One region of the Blautia caccae genome, then DNA from elsewhere that is predicted to be linked to it. Evidence: riboswitches for the same ligand, from Rfam matches in the RefSeq annotation. Region 1 holds a riboswitch; the other holds the start of a gene.
The links. Region 1 has a riboswitch for cyclic di-GMP ahead of WMO65_RS16475 (hypothetical protein). Riboswitches for the same ligand answer to the same signal wherever they lie in the genome.

Region 1 (8,957 bases):
CTTCACCGTAAACTGTTTTCAGAGTTGCAACTGCTTTTTCATTTTCAAACATTGTAAAATACCTCCCGTTTTTCTTGACTCATACTTTACTTGTATTATAATGTAGATATTGGGTGAATTTCTAGGAATATCTTGAAGAATATATGGATGATATTGAGATTTTGGCGTTTTACCGGGGAGGAAAAAGGATGCAGATACAGACAAACAGGAATCAGAGGGAAATTAAGGCGCATGGGGACTTTACATTTCCTGTACTGGTGAGTAAAGAGTGTATTACGGACTATGAATTCGGAACATTTTCCTGGCATTGGCATTCGGAGATTGAGATGACACTGGTGGAGGACGGGGAGATGATCTACCAGGTGAACGGAGCGGATTTTCATCTGCAGGAGGGGGACGTGATGTTCGGCAATGCCAATACACTGCACAGCGGGCATATGGTTGAGGGGAAGGACTGCCATTACTGGAGTATTACCTTTGACCCCAAGATTGTGTATGGGTTCGAGAAGAGTCTGATACAGACAAAATACGTGGACCTGGTGGTAAATGGACATGAGTTCTCGGCGCTTTGGTTTGACGGGAGTGAGGAGTGGCATGGGGATATCAGGGAGAAAATGAAGAAGGTCATAGAGCTGGATTTGGAGAGGCCGGATTTTTATGAGATGGAGGTGCAGATGCTGTTGTCGGAGATTTGGCTGGTTTTGCTGCGCCATCAGGGGGCTTTTAATCAGGAGGCGGAATCGCTGAATCCTAAGGAGCTGGCAAGGCTTAAGACTATATTGGGGTTTATTCATGAGAATTATGATAAGAAAATCACCCTTACAGATATTGCAGATTCCGTGCATATCTGTAAGAGTGAGTGCTGTCGTTTTTTTAAGAAACATATGAATGAGTCTTTGTTTGATTATCTGCTGCGCTATCGGGTGGAACAGAGCATCCCTTATCTGCGGGATGAGGAGTATAGTATCACGGATGCGGCGTTTAGCGCGGGGTTTACGGACGCGGGGTATTATTCTCGGGTGTTTCGGAAATGTACCGGGGTTTCGCCGCGGAAATTCCGGAAGGATACTATATAATACCAAATGCTCTGAGTTTTCTGTAAAATGTAGTACGACAGTTGTATCATGTACACGATATATTATAGAAGGATTGAACCGTCAATACCGGAAAATAACTAAATCAAAAAACAATTAAAATGTTATAAAAAAATGAAGCCAAAGATATCGAATCCGGAAAGACACTACTACCTCATAACAAATGCTCTGGATAACAATCTTTGACTATCGAAAGATTTTTATTTATGATATTTTTACACTCAAGAACTGTTCCAATACCGCTTCCATAATCTCCTGAAGGATATCTAGGGAATTACCTTTCAGGAGAGAATAGTTGTCCACAACGATGTAGATGTCTTTTTCAGATATGTTCTTCCAGATTTATTCCTTTGTTTTTAAGATAAAAATACTCCTTTTTGATAAGAATTTTCATTTCCCGATTCTTATCAAAAAGGAGCTATTTTTTTAATTTAAATCATTTTATAGTTCTCACTAAACTATTTTACACTCCAGTATCCTCACTTACTGTAAAGGTAATCGTCCCTGTATACTCGCCTGCATAATCAACAGTAGATGGCTTCTGAATCTCATACTTAACTGGATTTTTATGATCTTTGTCAAAATAATTTGAGTCTGTATTAGGTTTTGTAACTTCTGCATTAATTGTTGTAGTATTGTCTTTTTCAGTCATTACTAAATTTAGATCCGTATCTACACTAGAAGTTATTCTTAGCTTTTTACCACTTGCTAATTTAAGTGTATCTTGGGCAACTAATATTGAGATATCCTGTTTTGTATCTGCTGATGCCATTGTTATCGTAGCAGGTATTGTAACACTGTATACTTCTGGCTCAGTGTAGGTTATTTTTGCATCACCTGTTCCTTTATCACTTGTGACATCTGTATCTGCCAACACCGGCACACACATCCCAATCGTCATAACCCCTGCCAATCCCATAGCTACTAACCCTTTTTTCTTCATAACCAAATCCTCCTAAATTATAATTTTAATTAATTTCCATTTCAAAATTCTCGACTCTACTCTCATACACCACATGGAACACCAGCACTCCCGAATATTCCCCCGCACACAAATCAATATTATTTTCCGGCAGAATATTCACATCCTGTGCCTCACTCCATCCATCCAGAATCGCGTGATTCTCTTCCGGTGTAATCAAGTTTCCGGCTATCTCCAGCCGGTATTCCCAACTGTTTTCTCCGCAGTACAATGCGAAGTTCTTCCTGTCTCTGCTCTCAGTTCCTTCCACTGTGACTACAAGCTCGCCATCCTCTTCCGGTATCAATTTCTTAGTCTGAATCGTAAAGCTGTCCGTGTCATCTGTCAGTTTTACCTGTGAAGGAATTTCGACTTCATATACAGGTTCATTTGACGGCAGCGGTTCTTTTTCAGCATCCAGGTCTTCCGGGGTATTCTCCATATCTTCCATTCCATCTATGGATTCTCCTTCATCCTTTTCACCGGTATCCGCTGTCTCTTCATCTTCTGCGTCTGTTTCCTCAGAAATATCCTCCTGTCCTTCCGTTTGAGGTGAGGTCACCTCATGGGCCTCTTCATCCATATGGGAAATATTATCCTTCTGGCCCTGATTTGTTATTCCGGACGGTGTATCTTTCTGACTGTCACCGCTTTCTTCTCCTCCGTTCTCATCTTCTTTCTTATTATTTTGTCCGTCTGTTTCCCCGGATTCTTCCGGTTTGGAATCCTTCTGTTCAGGATTTTCACTTTCGGGGTCATCTTCCCCCTGCTGCTCTGAATCCTGGTCTTCCTCCTCCAAATCCTTACTTTCCTGCTGTTCCTCCAGCTCCTGCTGCTTTTTCAGCTCTTCTTCTGCTTTCAGCTTTTCCAGCTCATACTTGCAGGGAACCGCTTCAACTGCAGGCCGGTACGCACATTCCGGACAATGATTTGTAATGCCGTCCCCATCCGTATCCACACACTCATGGTCGCATGGTATTTCCGGCACTGCCTCTCTATAGCCACAGAATTCATCGTGATGATGCACTCTGTTGACTTCATCCTTTTCTTCCTCATTTTCTTCCTGAAGACTATCTTCTGTTTCCTCTTCTTCATCAAAGTCCTGAGGTTCTTCTATATCTGCTAAAATCCAATTTCCGTCCACATCCCGGACAAGCTCCTGTGATACTGCAGGATCTGCTTCCCCGTCTTCATTAAATTGCTCCGCGTCAGCAAAGGCCATCCCCGTATTTCCAACTACAAGTACCGCTGACGTGATTACAGAAATTACAATCCCTCTCCAATTCCTGCTGTCCATGAAACACCACCCTTATCTCACATCGAGCACGGTCTCCATATTTGCTCCGTTCATGGGGGATAAGTCCACAATACTTGCCGTTGTGATTCTCAGTTCAGCCGCATATTCCCCTGCATCCAAAGCCTTGCTCAATGTAGCTGTTGTAATCGCCTCCCCGGGAGGCACCTGTTTTGATTCATAAAGCACTTCCCCGCTGTCCTTGAGCACAAGCTGGAATGTAAAATAACAGGGGTTCCCTTCCGGGTTGGAAAATGCCACATCCACATCTGTCTGTCCTGCAGGAATATATATCTTAGGATATCCCGGTAATTCTATATTCTCCGCATTGGGATCGCCTTTCGGGGCCTCCGGGATAGTTCCGTCCCAGTCCCCTGCATTTGGATCAATATCCGCTGATACCTGCTCCTCCTGTGCCTTGTCATTGTCTCCGCCAAACCATCCGAGCTTATACCCCGCTGCACCGGCACCGCCCACTGCTATAACACCTACAAGGGCTCCGATCATGATTTTCTGTCTCAGTACCGCTTTCTGAAGTTTTAGGGCATTATCAGTGACCATCTCACCGGTGCTCTTTGTTTTCTTCTCTTCTTCACTCAATTCTCTCACCTCTGAAATTTTTGGCCGCACGGAATTATATTTTATGTCTTCAGGATGTTTTTGTTATTATAGGTATAATAACAAAGAGAGTATGCCTAGGCATACTCTCGCGCGGTTCCTGATTTTTTTCAGTTTCGGATGTTTGTGCGGCAAACTCCGGCGCTATGCCTGAACTTTGCACAAACCTAAAGGATTCTGCTGCCTCCGGCAGGGGCGTTCTTTCATTTTTTCGTACAAAAAGAACATACTTATCCTGTGACAAGTATCTACCGGTTTTTTACCTCGGGATACACTTTTCCCCGAAATAAAAACTGCCTGCAGCAATTTGCAGGCAGAAGCGTATCAAAATAAAGCAAGGTATAAAAATCACCTTACAAAAAATAATACGGCAACTGGCTGTCATAGTCATGCTTGTTAGACCTTAGACCCTTTAGCTTTGTGTCACTGCCTTTCGACAGCTTTACTATTATCGAATATTTATCTTAAACTCACCATACTCCATTTCGTGTTAAATGTCAACATGTATTTACAGAATACCAAAATTATACTATTTATGCCAAGAATGTGCAAATATGACTTTGCACATCCAGTATGACAAAAATATTTCTTCACAATATATTCGCAATGTTATACCCTGCATTATTTTAATATTTTTAAATTCATCCGCATTCCCCGAAACAATCCTGTCCCATCTCAATTCCCACTACTCTCATACCTCCCAAGCCCCCTCTTAAGCACAATAACAGCCACCCCCGCCATCACCGCACACACTGCCGGCATAACCATCACCCCGGCACGCATCCCGCTCTTTCCCAGCAGATACCCCACCGGATAGTAACTGACAAACGCATACGGAATCAAATACGCAAATATCCCCTGCAGTACAGGCGGATAAATGATCAGCGGATATTTCGCCATCTCCCCAATGGAAATAGCAAAGAAATTCAAACTGTTCTTCCCTCCCTCCATCCAAAATGAGGCACAGCTTGCAATCCAGATCATACACACACGAATCACACAACATTCCACAAGAAATACCGCCAGACAGACAATTTTCCACAAACTCCACCTGATATTACAGTGACTTGCCCCCAGAGCAAACACAGCCGCCGCAATCCCCATCTTATTCAGCCCGTCAAAATCAATCCTGGCCGTGAGAAGCTGCAGCCCCACGGGAAGCGGCCGCACCAGAAACCGGTCCAGATCCGCCATATTGATCATCTCCGCAATCTTCCAGGTTCCCTGAAAAAAGAAGTTAATACACCCCTCCGAGAACAACAGAAAACTGTACAAAAGCAGTATCTCCCACAGCTTCCAGCCCCCCACCTCAGGGATATTACTGTAAATGATCCCAAGCACCCCCAGATTACAAACCTGAGAAAACCCGGTAAAAAATACCATCATCAGGAAATCCGTCCTGTACTCAGCCAGGGACTTCATATTCTGCATCTGAATCTGCCCATACATCCTCAGATAATGCCTCCATCTCCTCATCTCTCACCCTCCATACAGGGAAATGACCCCTGATGCTTTCTTCCAAAAAAGTGCCCCGCACACCCACAAAATCCCAATCCAAACAGCCTGCACCGCAATCCCCCGAAGACTCTCCTCCATGGAAAAAGTCCCTATAAAAATGCTGCATGGCGTAAATACGATTCCCTGAAAAGGCAGCACCTCCACAACCCTTCTAAGCCCCCCGGGAAACATCACAAGCGGCAGGATCGCCCCGGAAAAAAAGTTGGTCAGCACCTCCCTGGCCTTAGTCACCCCATAAGAATTATCCGTATAAAAACACAGCAGGGAAAACAAATACTGTATCCCAAACTTTATCCCCATTCCCAAAAACAGGGACACCAAAAACAGCAGTACCCTCTCCAAACGGATTCCCGCCGCACCGTTCACCGACAGATACAGACACCCGACAAGTATCAGCGTCACCCCGAATTCCATCCCGGCTGTCCCCAGCATCCTGAAAAAAAGCATTCCCCTGTAAGGCACCGGCTTGAGCAGATCAAGAATGATATCCCCCTTTATGATCCTCTTCGCCGTATTCATCTCAAATCCAAAAGAAAAGGAACAGTTACACAAAAAGGCTACAAACACATACTTTCTCATAATTTCCCAGGTATACCCATTTACCACCCCCTGATACCTGAAAATACTCCTCCATACATAATAGAGCACTGCAGCCTGGATAAAATTAGCCAGCATCCCCGTAATAAAATTGCTCCGGTACGCACATCCCTCCAAAAACCCGCACCGCATATAAGCCATGTACTTCTTCATCCGCAGCTCCTCCTGTTAAAAAGCCCGATCACGATCTGCTCCAGCGTGGTCCCTTCAGGATACTGTTCAAAAATCTTATCCATCCTGTCATCAAATAAAATCTCCCCCTGCTCCAGAATGATCAAACGCCCGCACAGGGATTCCAGGTCATTCAGGTCATGGCTGGTCAGCAGAATCGTCGTATTCTTCTCCTCATTGATTCTTCGCAGAAACGCATAAATCTTCTGCTTCACCGCCACATCAAGTCCAATGGTAGGCTCATCCAGAAAGAGGATTGGCGGCTCATGCAGAAGTGCCGCCGCCATATCTGCCCGCACCCGCTGCCCCAGCGAGAGCTTCCTGGCCGGCTGCCCCAGAAATGCGTCCAAATCCAGAATCTCCCGGAATTCCCGCATATTTTTTTCGTACCTGTCATCCGGTATCTCATAGATATTTTTCAGCAGCCGAAAAGTCTCGATCACCGGAATATCCCACCAAAGCTGTGTCTTCTGTCCAAATACCACACCGATCTTCTTCGCGTTCTCCATCCTGTCACAAAACGGGTTCTTTCCCATAATGGACACCTCACCCCCGCTGGGCTTCAGAATCCCTGTGAGCATCTTGATCGTGGTGGATTTCCCGGCCCCGTTTGCGCCCAAAAACGCCACACTCTCCCCCTGCGCAATGGAAAAAGACACCCCCTTCACAGCCTCCTTTTTCCCATACCTGGGTTTGATAAGATGGCGGATACTCCCCCGGATTCCCTCCTCCTTTTTGACAGTCCTATACTCCTTTTTCAAATCTCTGACTTCCATCACTTCCAATTTGAGCACTTCCTTTCCCCAGTTTATTACCTGTTTGAAGGATAACAGACCCTCCGCAAAATGGACATATGGTTTTCTAAGAAATACCTGTCAAAATCCAACATCTTCGCCACATCCCCTCGAATTTTACTGCCTCCCGTGATAAAATATCACTATTCAAAGTCCTGCGAAACCCAGCACGAAAGCCGGAGCAGACTATCATCCACAATACAAGAGAAAGGAAGTGCTGTTATGCTCGGAAACAGGGACCTTTTGATCCACCGGACTGCCGTCAGTCTCCTGTCCCTGCAGTTCAACCACTGCGGCATCCAGGAGTGCAGTCCCGGCTATCAGTATGGATTTTATATGAAACCCTACCACCTCATCCATTTTGTCCTGAAAGGCAGCGGCACTCTGGAGACTGAGGGAAGAACCTACAACGTCCGCGCCGGACAGGCTTTCTATATCCCCTCCGGCACTTCCGGGCACTATCAGGCCTCCCGCACAGACCCATGGAAATACACCTGGATCGGTTTTTTCTGCGATTCCCGCAGCCCCTTTGTGGAAATGCTGTTCGGCAAAGACAGGGTTACGGATATCTGCCTGCCCCCGGATGAACTGGAGCGCCTGATATTATCTATACTCACTGTCACAGATCCCCGGCTGCAGAATGTCAGGTCCTACAGCAGAAATGAGTATCCCGGCGAACAGTTTTTCCCTGTCTCCCAGCCGGAGAAATGTCTGGAAGTGAACAGCCGTATGCTCCACCTGTTCGCACGCCTGATTGAAACACAGGCCTGCCATTGTCCCTCCTCCATCCGGGAAAAAGATTATGCGCAGGATGCCAGGGCCTTTATTGACTCCTGCTACAGCGAGCCCATCAAAATACAGGATGTGGCGGATGTACTCCATATTCATCCCAATTACCTGTGTTCTGTTTTCAAGGCAGCCTATGGGCAGACTCCCAGGGAATATTTAAAAGCGCTGAGAATGGAACGTGCCTCCACCCTGCTTCTCAGAACAGAACAGCCCGTGTCGACCATTGCCGCGTCAGTGGGCTTTTCCAGCCCCTTTCAGTTCTCTGCCATGTTCAAGAAATACTTCGGCCTCTCACCTGCCGCCTATCGAAAAGAGGGATAATAGGGAAAAAGATACCCGCCGGCATCTCTGCCGGCGGATATCTTTTTCCCTTATAAGGGCGCTCCCTCATAATCACCTTTTTTATTTTTGATCACCAGTTCTTCTTCTTCCTCTCTGTAAGCTCTCGGGCTCATTCCATAATGCTGTTTAAATATTTTGGAAAAAGCCAGCTGATCCACATAGCCCACGGAATTGGCAATGGCATTGATCTGCATATCTGTGTTCTTCAGCAGGGACCTTGCTTTTTCCATACGCAGGTTCACCAGATATTCCTGGGGTGAACATCCTATGGCTTTCTTGAAGCTGCTTGTCAGATAACTCCGGTTCACACCAATGTAATCCGCAAGCTCATTGATCTTGATCTTCTGGTTATAATTAAAGGAAATATACTCCATTGCATGTTTCACATACACAGAACCGGGATACGGATGCGGACTGCCCGAACCCGGAATATTCTTCCTGTGCTCGTCAATCAGCGCGGAAAAAAACAGCATCAGAAGCCCGTTTCTCCTCAGCTCGTCCGTGTAGGAGAGCTGGTGCGCCTCCAGCATTGCATCAATATATTCATTCAGCACCCCCATACACTCAACCTTATGCACAGGCGTCTTCACTGAAAATCCCGCACCGTTGGCACATTCCTCAGCCTTAAACCCGGTAAAGCCCACCCACATATAAGACCACGGGTCATCCTGGTCAGCCTCATACCATGCCTCCGTGCTGGGCGGAATCAGGAACGCGTCCCCTGCGCTCAGGTTATATTTCTTTTTATATATCTCCAGAGTTCCCTTACCTTCCCTCAC
Region 2 (8,957 bases), on a different contig from region 1:
CTGATCCCTTGGCCATAAGGCTGCCGGCCTTTTTATTTTCTTTCTCTTGGGCAATGGTAAAATCCATGGCAATATCCGGATCTGCAATTCCCGTTCCGGTAAATTTCCAGGAATACAAAAGCCTGTTGTCCTCTTCTGCCATAACGGTGAGGGTTCTTTCTGTCCCTTTCAGGCTTTTGAACACGGTCTTCTGCTGTTCCCCGGTTAAACCGTTTCCGTCTTTGCTCTTGTAGATCAGGCTTGTAACACTGGTATCCGCCAGACCTTTTTCCAGTTCCTCGTATGTGAAAGCTGTGCATATTCCATCTGGATAATCTGGGTTATTCGGGTTGTCTGGATTGTCCGGGTTATTCGGGTTGTCCGGATCTGGATTGTCTGGGTTGTCTGGATTGTCTGGGTTATCCGGATTATCCGGATCTGGATTGTCCGGGTTATCTGGATTATCCGGGTTGTCCGGATCTGGATTATCTGGGTTGTCTGGATTGTCCGGGTTATCCGGGTTGTCTGGGTAATCCGGGTTGTCCGGTACTTTTTCCCCTACTGCCCATTCATAAGATATCCCCTGCAGCACTCCCTCATCCACATATCTCATCTGATGGCTCTGGTCCACAAACGTTATGCTCTCAGGCATTACAAAAGCCCGGAACATTTCATTGCTGGGAGTCCCTGAAATTGTACCGATTGTCACATCCCGGGCCTGTTCAAACAAAGCGCCTGATGATGACAGATAAATGTCCAGAATACCGTTTTCATAAATAGCCTCCCGGATTCTGCAATCATTCTGTAAATCCTCTGAGAAAGCAAACCGGACATCACGGATACTCCCGCTTTCCGTCTCCTTTATCTGCATCTGAATCCTGAGTGTTGTTGCGTGGTTCTTTATCATATCTGCATTGGGGTACAGAGCCAGCTCCACCTGGCTCGTATCCTTCTGCTGCATTTTGATCATTGTATCATCCTGCTCTGCGGCGCGCACGGGTATATAAGTCACGAACAGGGCCAAAATCAGGACCATACATAAGCTCTTCATTCTTTTCATCCGTTCCCCTCCTCATGATTGTCCTTCAAATGAATGGGCGGCAGCGGGTCAGGCACTTCCATAGGCAGTGTATCACTCACAAGACGCTCCCCTTCATTTGTATGCGCATCGTCCACTCTGTATAATTCCGCTCTGACACTTGTCACACCGGATGGAATCTGATCCGGTTCCATATAGTAGATCCAGGTACCGGAGGAGACCTCACCTAATTCCCCTTCTGCCGGAACCTCTGCAAAGATCAACTGGGAACCATCCAGGATATTTCCATTCTGATCATACAGTTTTACCACATTATAGGAAGGATTTCCTTTATATTCCCCTGTAAAGATCAGGGAACCTGCCGGTATTCTGCCGCCCTCAGCATCATAGCTGTAATCTTCATCCAGGATGCCGATTCCCTTATCCAGCAGCTCTACATTGTCTCCCGTAGGTCCTAAAATATCTATCTCTGACAGGGAGACCGCACTCTGGCCCTTGATTTTCAGCTTCAGATAAGCCGCGTCGTAGGTATACAGCCAGGAATCCCCCTCTTTGTTAAAATAGGAAACAGCCGTATCCCGTGAATAGGACAGTGTTCCTGTTTTTACAGGGGTCCACTGGTTTCCGTCCTGGCTTACATAGGCTTCAAATTTCCTGACTGCTGTTTTATCGTCAGCGGCTGTCACCTTAAAGGCAGCGGCCTGAAGGGTTCTGCCGAAGCTGATGACGATCTCCGGGTTTTTTGCCTCTCCGGTATATACATCTGCATAGTCATTGTTACAAATACTGCTGATTCCGGAAATGGTGATTCCTTCCGGATCTTCCTCATTTCCTTCCTCCTGACGGTCGCTTGATGAGGTCATGTTTGTAGTTATCTTCCATCCATCCTTCGCCACACTTCCGTCATTGGAAATCTTCACAGAGTCTATGGCAGCCCTCTCTGTCTGCTGCAGCAGCTTGTCATATCCCACTGCCTCATAAGTAAACACTCTGTTGTTCATGGACGCAATGGTATCCGTAAATGTCACGGTACCGTCTTTCGCCTCCACAAACCCGATGACCTGGCCGTTTCTGTATATTTCATATCCCAGCATGGAGTTCTGGTCAGCCGCATTATTGGAAAGCGTGATCGTAACCTGGTTGGAATTCGGAACATATGAAAGATCCGCACTTACTGCAGTCTGTGCTGCCGTGCTTTCTCCGCCCTCAATACGGTATGCTCTTGCCTCATCTGAAATATAGCTGATCCTTCTTGTCTCCTCCTCAAACTGTGATGCGTACGCCATAGTATCTGAATCCGGCGTCATACCCCACTGCTCAAAGAATGCAAGCAGGTTCTTTTCCGCTGCCGCACAGGAAAGACGCATCAGAGTGTTGTCCACATCTTTTGGAATTGTGAGAGCGACACCTCCGGGCGCCGGCGCAATGGCCGTATTTCTGGCGTATGCATCCACTCTTGCAAAGAACAGATTATTAAACTGCTCCTCATAGTTATCATAAGTCCTGAAATTATATCCCTCATCATAGGCCAGATGGAGCTGCCAATACATGGCAAGGCTTGTAAATACGCTCTCTGCGCGGCCCTTTGTCCCTGAAGTGACCTTTTTATATACATCTGCATATTGATAACGGACAGAATCATTCGTCTCCTTGGCCTGTGCCAGAATGGAGTAATAGTTGTTGGTTATTTCCGCAATGGCATAGGATGGCTGATTGATGATATGGCCAATCTCATGGGCGATTCCCCAGCCAAATAGCTGTCCGCTCACATATCTGCCGTTGTCACTCTGTACCGGTACACTGTTTGCCAGTCCTGCTGCGCTGCCCCACTCGATACCGATATGGAGCCCGCCGGCATACATAAATGCCCCTGAAAACATTCTCATGTAACGGATATTCAGACGGCTGGATGGCAGATTGTTCTTGCCGCCGTACCGGGCTGCCAGTGTCTTGTCACCATTATAATCGCCAAGTCCTTTGTGCTGGTAAAACAGTGTCACCATCTGTTCCATGGCCTGACAGGATTCGTATAATACTTCTGTCTGGTTGTCCAGGCTGTTTTCTTTTCCCTGGTTTTTCAGCTTGTTGTTGATACCGTTTAAGATCTGTTCCGCGGATACGGAATACATCATCTGATGCAGTACAATGTCCGTTGCTCCCAAAATGCAGTTCTTTTTGTCATAGCTGTAGTCACAGCCGCTTTCCTTATTCCCCTCATGAAACTTTTTGTGAAGATCCGAAATTTCCGGAACATATGCATTTAATTTCTCCACATACGCCCTGACCGCTTCTTTTGCTTCCGCCTCATCTGCCGCGTTTGAAATGTCAAGCTTTGGTATCTCCTGCCCTCCGCTTACACGCACGCTCATATTCAACGCGTCATTATTTCCTGTAAATTCCACATACAAACTGCCCCCGTGTTCTGCACTCAGACTTCCAATCTGGGGAATGGTAACTTCATTTTTTCCGTTTTTCAGATTCTGGACCACAACCTTGCTCCAGTTTCCTGATTCCGCGTGATACTGTGTGGCGATGAGATTCAGGTTCGTGTTGGCCCCCAGTTCCGCGTCATCTCTGCCCACATACACAACCAGTTCTTCTCCGGCGTGAGCACTGATGCCGAGAGGCTGCCACGCGTTCAGGCCGCCGGAAAAGCCCAGGGCGCCGTCCTTTTTCTTTGTCACGGCTGTGTCCACTTTCATTACTCTGCGGGCATTTTTATCGTTGAGAAGTTCTTTCGCGTAGGCCAGATCCGACAGCAGCCGATCCCGCTTCGGATGATAATCACCTGTCGCCTCATCCGGAGTATCTGCCCTTTTCTCCAGCTCTTCGATGGTCTTTAAGGTCACATCCTCCCGCAGCTCCAAATGCATGGTATCCGCAAACAGTCCGTCGACCTCTTTTTCCAGACTGTCATAATAATAAAACTTCATCTCTGCTATGGAGATTCTTCCGTCTGCAGGTGCCCAAGCCATGGCAAAGTTTATCTGTATCCGATTTGTCTTAAATGGCTGGGAATACTGAAATTCATAATATACTTTGCCGTTCACACTCTTCTTCTGTGTAAAATGGCCGTCTATCATTTTCTCATTGCCGTCTTCATCCCAATATTTTGTCTTGGCATATCCATATGTATACTGCTGCTTCTCATCCGGTACTACCACCAGCCTGTCCATCTCATAGCTCTGATCAAAGGTAATGACAGGAGAAGGCTTTCCGGCATTGTATCCGCCTGCATCCCAGGATGCCAGACTCCAGGAGGTGGTATAATCATTGTCTGCCACTGCTGCATCTGTCTCCGGTTTTGAGGAGGGATATTCAATGGATTTAATATGCGCGGTCAGTCCTCCGCCCTCCTTTGGCGTATTGATCAGCCTGTAATTGGAAGTGACTGCCGGATTGATATCCGTTGTCTCTCCTGCGTATATTTTTGACTTGCCGCTGGTTCCCATTTCATTTGTTCCCGTAAGGCATATCTCATAGGTTGTGCCGTCTTTTAAGTCTGTAAGCTGATATTTGTTCTGTTTGATATTCTCTTTCTTTTCAAATTCTTCTGTGCCCTGCTCCCTGTAGTAGAGGGTGTAGAAATCTGTGTCCTCCATCATCTTCCAGGTGATGTCCAGTTTTCTGTATCCTCCGGAAATGTTCACATTCTCCGGAGCGTCAGGCGCCTTTGAGGGCTTGGGTACCACGGTCACCGGCTCTGAATAGGCACTGCTCCAGTCGCCGTTCACTGAACGTACCAGAACTGTGTACTCCTCATTGTTTTTCATCTTCTCTGTGCCAAAGCTTGTGATAAGGATACTGTTCTCAGCGGTTGGATATACTTTGCTCTTCCCGTCCTTTTTCACCATAACTTCATAGCCGGCTACATTTGTCTGCGCGTTCCAGGTCACTGTGAATTTCTTATCGCCCGGCTCTGTACTTACATTGTCGGGAATATTCATCACGGGGGCAGGAATCCTGTCCTCCATTCCGTTTAAAAATTCCACCCTGGAGATATCTGCCAGACTGCTTCCTCCGGCATCTGTCACCTTGATGACTACCTTCTTGATCGCAACCTGTTTTCCCAGATTGATGATTATGGTACCGTCCGGTTCCATGACCGCCTGTGCCGCTGTGAGGGCAAACATGGACACTCCGCTTATGGGAACCTCCATGGTCTGCCGCTGCCCGTTTTCATCATCGTATTCCACGGTCACGGACCCTGCCCGGATGATATTGGCGGAATCTCTCGGCGGTGTCAGAACCAGCGCGCCTGCTGTTATATCGGAACGTTTTTCCAGATCAAGCTGCAGTTCCACCGGATTTTCCTCTGATATCTCCCCGCCGTCTGCAGGCTCCAGGGAAACGCTTCCCCCGTCGCCCAAAATACTCTCAATACTGCCATCCGACACCCGGGTGGACGCTCCCACATCTGCTGTGATTTCATCCATCAGATAACTTCTTGACACATAAGCTTCCGTTTTCTCAAATCCGTAGCTGTATGAAAGCCACTGCAGATCCACAAGGTCAACACTCTGATCCTGATTCAGATCATAGATACTGTCCGTACTTTCCTGATGAACTGCCAAGACCAATCCCGATTTGTCCTGCTCATCAATCACGCCGTCCCTGTTCACGTCACCGTATCCCATAACACCGGGATGTTTTTCCATATCAGAAAAATCCATTCCTGTATAGACATCCAGAAACTGCATCTTCTGCTCCATGGCCTGTATCTCCACATCCTGGTCATACGAGGCAAAGCTGTCTCCGCTTATACTGAGATGGTACTGCCCGGGTTCCAAATCTGTAAAAGATGCCTCCGCCTTTTTAGAAACGCCCTCACCCTCCTGCATGGAAAAGGATGCTGTAAGCTGCCGGCCGCCACCTGTTAAAACTGCCTGCAGTCCTCTGTTCAGCGCTTCCGGGGCACTGTATGGGAGTGTGTAAAGCAGGCTTAGATGCAGCCGGCCTTTCTGTACCACCGCTCCGGTCTCAGAGAGCAGTGCTCCTTCTCCTTTCTGCGCATCCGGATCACCTGCCATCTGTTCTCCTGCAGCCCCTTCTTTTCCGGACGCTTCCGTCTGTTCCTCTGCGGTCCCTGCTTTTCCGGACTCTTCCGTCTGTTTCTCTGCGGTCCCTGCTTTTCCGGACTCTCCCGTCTGTTCCTCTGCGGTCTCTTTTTTCCCGGATTCTCCTGCCAGTATCCCTGTAGTATCCTCTTTCCCGGATTCTCCCGACAGTATTCCTGTAGTACCTTCTTTTCCGGATTCTCCCATCTGTTCCTCTGCAGCCTCTGCGTTCTTTGGCGCTCCCGCCTGTTCACCCTGCATTTTCATCTGGCCCTCAGGCACTTCTGCAGGTTGCTGCAGGCTCCTGTTCCTCAGCGTTTCCGCCTGCCATCCGGGCGTCTCGCTCTGCTTCCCGGCATCCATCTTCTGGCTGCTGTCCACATCCACGGATGCTGCCTGCGCACCGGATTTAAAAGACTCCACATCCTGCCCCTGAATAGCGGCAGATGCAGTAGTCCCCGGTGTCTGCAGGAGCATACCGGATACAAGAAGCCAGGCGCATAACTTTTTCATTTTCAATTTTTATTCTCCTTCCCCTTTCAGGGCCAAAAAAAACGATACCCAGGGATATCGTTTTTCTTAAAGACAACAGACGGACAGAATATCCCTGTCCATCACTGTCTGCAGCCCGGCTATCCCTCCCTTGGGACCCGTGGCTTTGCGTCACTGCCTTACGACAGTTTTGCCCCTTTATTTTTTTTATATTTCCGTTTTCTGACTCTGTTCATGTATTAAACAGGATCACTATATTAAGAATATCAATTTTGACAATTTTAGTCAAGTCTTTTCATTCCATATTTTTGATTTTTTTACAGATTTCTTCCAGAAGACCGTCTCTGTTCTTTTCTGTAACTTCAATCACTTCCACGTCGGGGCGTTCTGCCACTGCCTGTGTAAACGCACCTGTATTCTTCTGCAGGACACCGATGACAAGACTCTGGGTATCCAGACAGGAGAACAATGCTTCCTGAAAGGCGGGGGCATCTGCCTCAGCCTTTCCGAGTTCATCTATCACGGCTGTTTTTTCAGGCATTTCCTTCACCTTTTTCATCACGGCTGCGCCCAGTGTCTCAAAGGTTTCCGGTATGGATATCTTCTTTCCCTTACCGGCCCGTATTAGGATCGGACTGTCATTTTCGTATTCTCCCACAGGTACCAGGCTGTGCAGGTAAAATCCCTTCTGGACACCGCCGATCTCATAGGGCAGTGTTCTGTAACCCACCGGCTCTGTTCCCAGTTCTTCCACAATACGGTTTAAAAGTGTGCTCTTGCCAGCCCCTTTTTCCCCTGTCAGGAAGATATGTTTTCTATGTGCTTCTGAGGGATGGGCCGTGAGTTTTTTCTTTCCGGCCAGCTTTTTCTCTGCCTTATGGCAGCCACACTGGCAAAAAGCCGCTGCCTTTTGGAGCATGGGACGCTTTTTTAAAGGAAATTCCGCATCCGGAAGTGTTTCCAGCAGATCTGCCAGAGCGGATATCTCTTCCACAGAGTGATAGACTCTGAACTCCCCATAGGTTTTTTTATCCCCGGCAAGTCTCCCTGCTATGGCAATCGTCTCCTCTGTCAAACGTTCCGAAACCTCCGCATCCTTATGTGCACAGATGATTCTGGGCACACAAAGTTCATACTCTCCTTCCAGTATGAGGTAATCCACAGGCAGTTTCTCATAGAAATCCCCGCTTACGTCCGCCGGAAGTAAAATATCGGTCTCTTTTTTCCCTTTTACACAGACAAGATCAGCGCCCGCCTCCCTGTGTCTCCACGTATTACTGTCAGAAGTGTCCAGGGTAAATTCGGGACAGAACACACTCTTTACGGTTCCCACCCGGTATCCCCGTTTTTTCAGTTCTTTGATGAGTCCGGTAACCGTTGTGGTCTTGCCGGACTTTCTCACACCTACGATCGTACAGATTTTCAACTGTCACCCTCCCTGCTCACTCTCTATTTCTGTTATATGTTTACACCAGCGCCTTCGGTGTGTATCCTTTGGAATCACGAGACGGTATGTCTCTCCATCCTGCGCAAGGTATACATCCCCCGCGAGGATTTCTTCACCGGAAACAAGCGTATCCCTGCCGTCCCAGCTCACAAACTCCACGAGGCTGTCCGCAGTCACACTGCCCAGTACCTCACTCACCGAAAAAGCCTGATAGGAATATTCAGCTCCGTCAGCACACTTCCCCTTGAGTTTCACAGGGGTCATGCCTTCAAACAAACCATCTTCTATCTTCATATATGCTCACCCCAGACTGCCAGCATATCCTCTATGTTATAGGAGTACACGCCATTGGAACACGGATTCTCCCCATGGTTCCCTCCGTCACCGGTCTCATGCACGCCATGATCGCTGATCAACAGGATCTCTCCCTTAAAAATCCCGGAGAGCGCTTCTATATATCCGTCTGTCTCTTTTAATTTTTCCATACACGCAGAGCTAAAGGGGCCGTCTGCATGGGCCGCATCATCAATCTCATGAAAATGGGCAAAAATAAATTCTTTTTCCTCCGAAGCCGCTTTGCACGCATCCCGGTAAATCCAATAATCGCAGCCTTTTCCCTTTGCCGCAGCATGAAGCCTGGGCAGAAGTTCTGTCTTCAAAATCCTGGTATCCCCCTCTAAAAATGCTGTATTTTCCCCACTCCTGCCGGCAAACAGGGTGGGGACCAGAACTTCCCTGTCCTTTCTGGAGTGTATCCCGTGCACATACGGCAGTTCCCCTGTTATCATGGTAGCCATAGCCGGATTCGTCACCGGCGGCTCCACAGTCCTCACAGGGAGCACGGAAAAATTGCGGCTGATAAAAGGCACACTGCCATTGTCCGCCGCATTTTTGTACATACGGTAACCCAATCCGTCCAGGTAACAGACCATTACCTTTCCGT

Region 2: it holds a riboswitch for cyclic di-GMP, as region 1 does, so the genes downstream of both, WMO65_RS07805 (fibronectin type III domain-containing protein) here and WMO65_RS16475 (hypothetical protein) in region 1, are expected to answer to the same signal.

The regions. Positions count from the first base shown of each region.
Region 1 covers NZ_JBBMFP010000015.1:70,241-79,197, reverse strand. The annotation lists gene WMO65_RS16495 (galactokinase) at 1-52, opposite strand, end outside; gene WMO65_RS16490 (helix-turn-helix transcriptional regulator) at 189-1,076, shown strand; gene WMO65_RS16485 (hypothetical protein) at 1,558-2,037, opposite strand; gene WMO65_RS16480 (hypothetical protein) at 2,063-3,352, opposite strand; gene WMO65_RS16475 (hypothetical protein) at 3,365-3,949, opposite strand; cyclic di-GMP riboswitch class I at 4,334-4,424, opposite strand; gene WMO65_RS16470 (ABC transporter permease) at 4,643-5,443, opposite strand; gene WMO65_RS16465 (ABC transporter permease) at 5,447-6,235, opposite strand; gene WMO65_RS16460 (ABC transporter ATP-binding protein) at 6,232-7,029, opposite strand; gene WMO65_RS16455 (AraC family transcriptional regulator) at 7,270-8,157, shown strand; gene WMO65_RS16450 (AraC family transcriptional regulator) at 8,208-8,957, opposite strand, start outside.
Region 2 covers NZ_JBBMFP010000005.1:242,611-251,567, reverse strand. The annotation lists gene WMO65_RS07810 (hypothetical protein) at 1-1,039, opposite strand, end outside; gene WMO65_RS07805 (fibronectin type III domain-containing protein) at 1,036-6,588, opposite strand; cyclic di-GMP riboswitch class I at 6,695-6,772, opposite strand; gene mobB (molybdopterin-guanine dinucleotide biosynthesis protein B) at 6,863-7,993, opposite strand; gene WMO65_RS07795 (hypothetical protein) at 7,997-8,308, opposite strand; gene WMO65_RS07790 (NTP transferase domain-containing protein) at 8,305-8,957, opposite strand, start outside.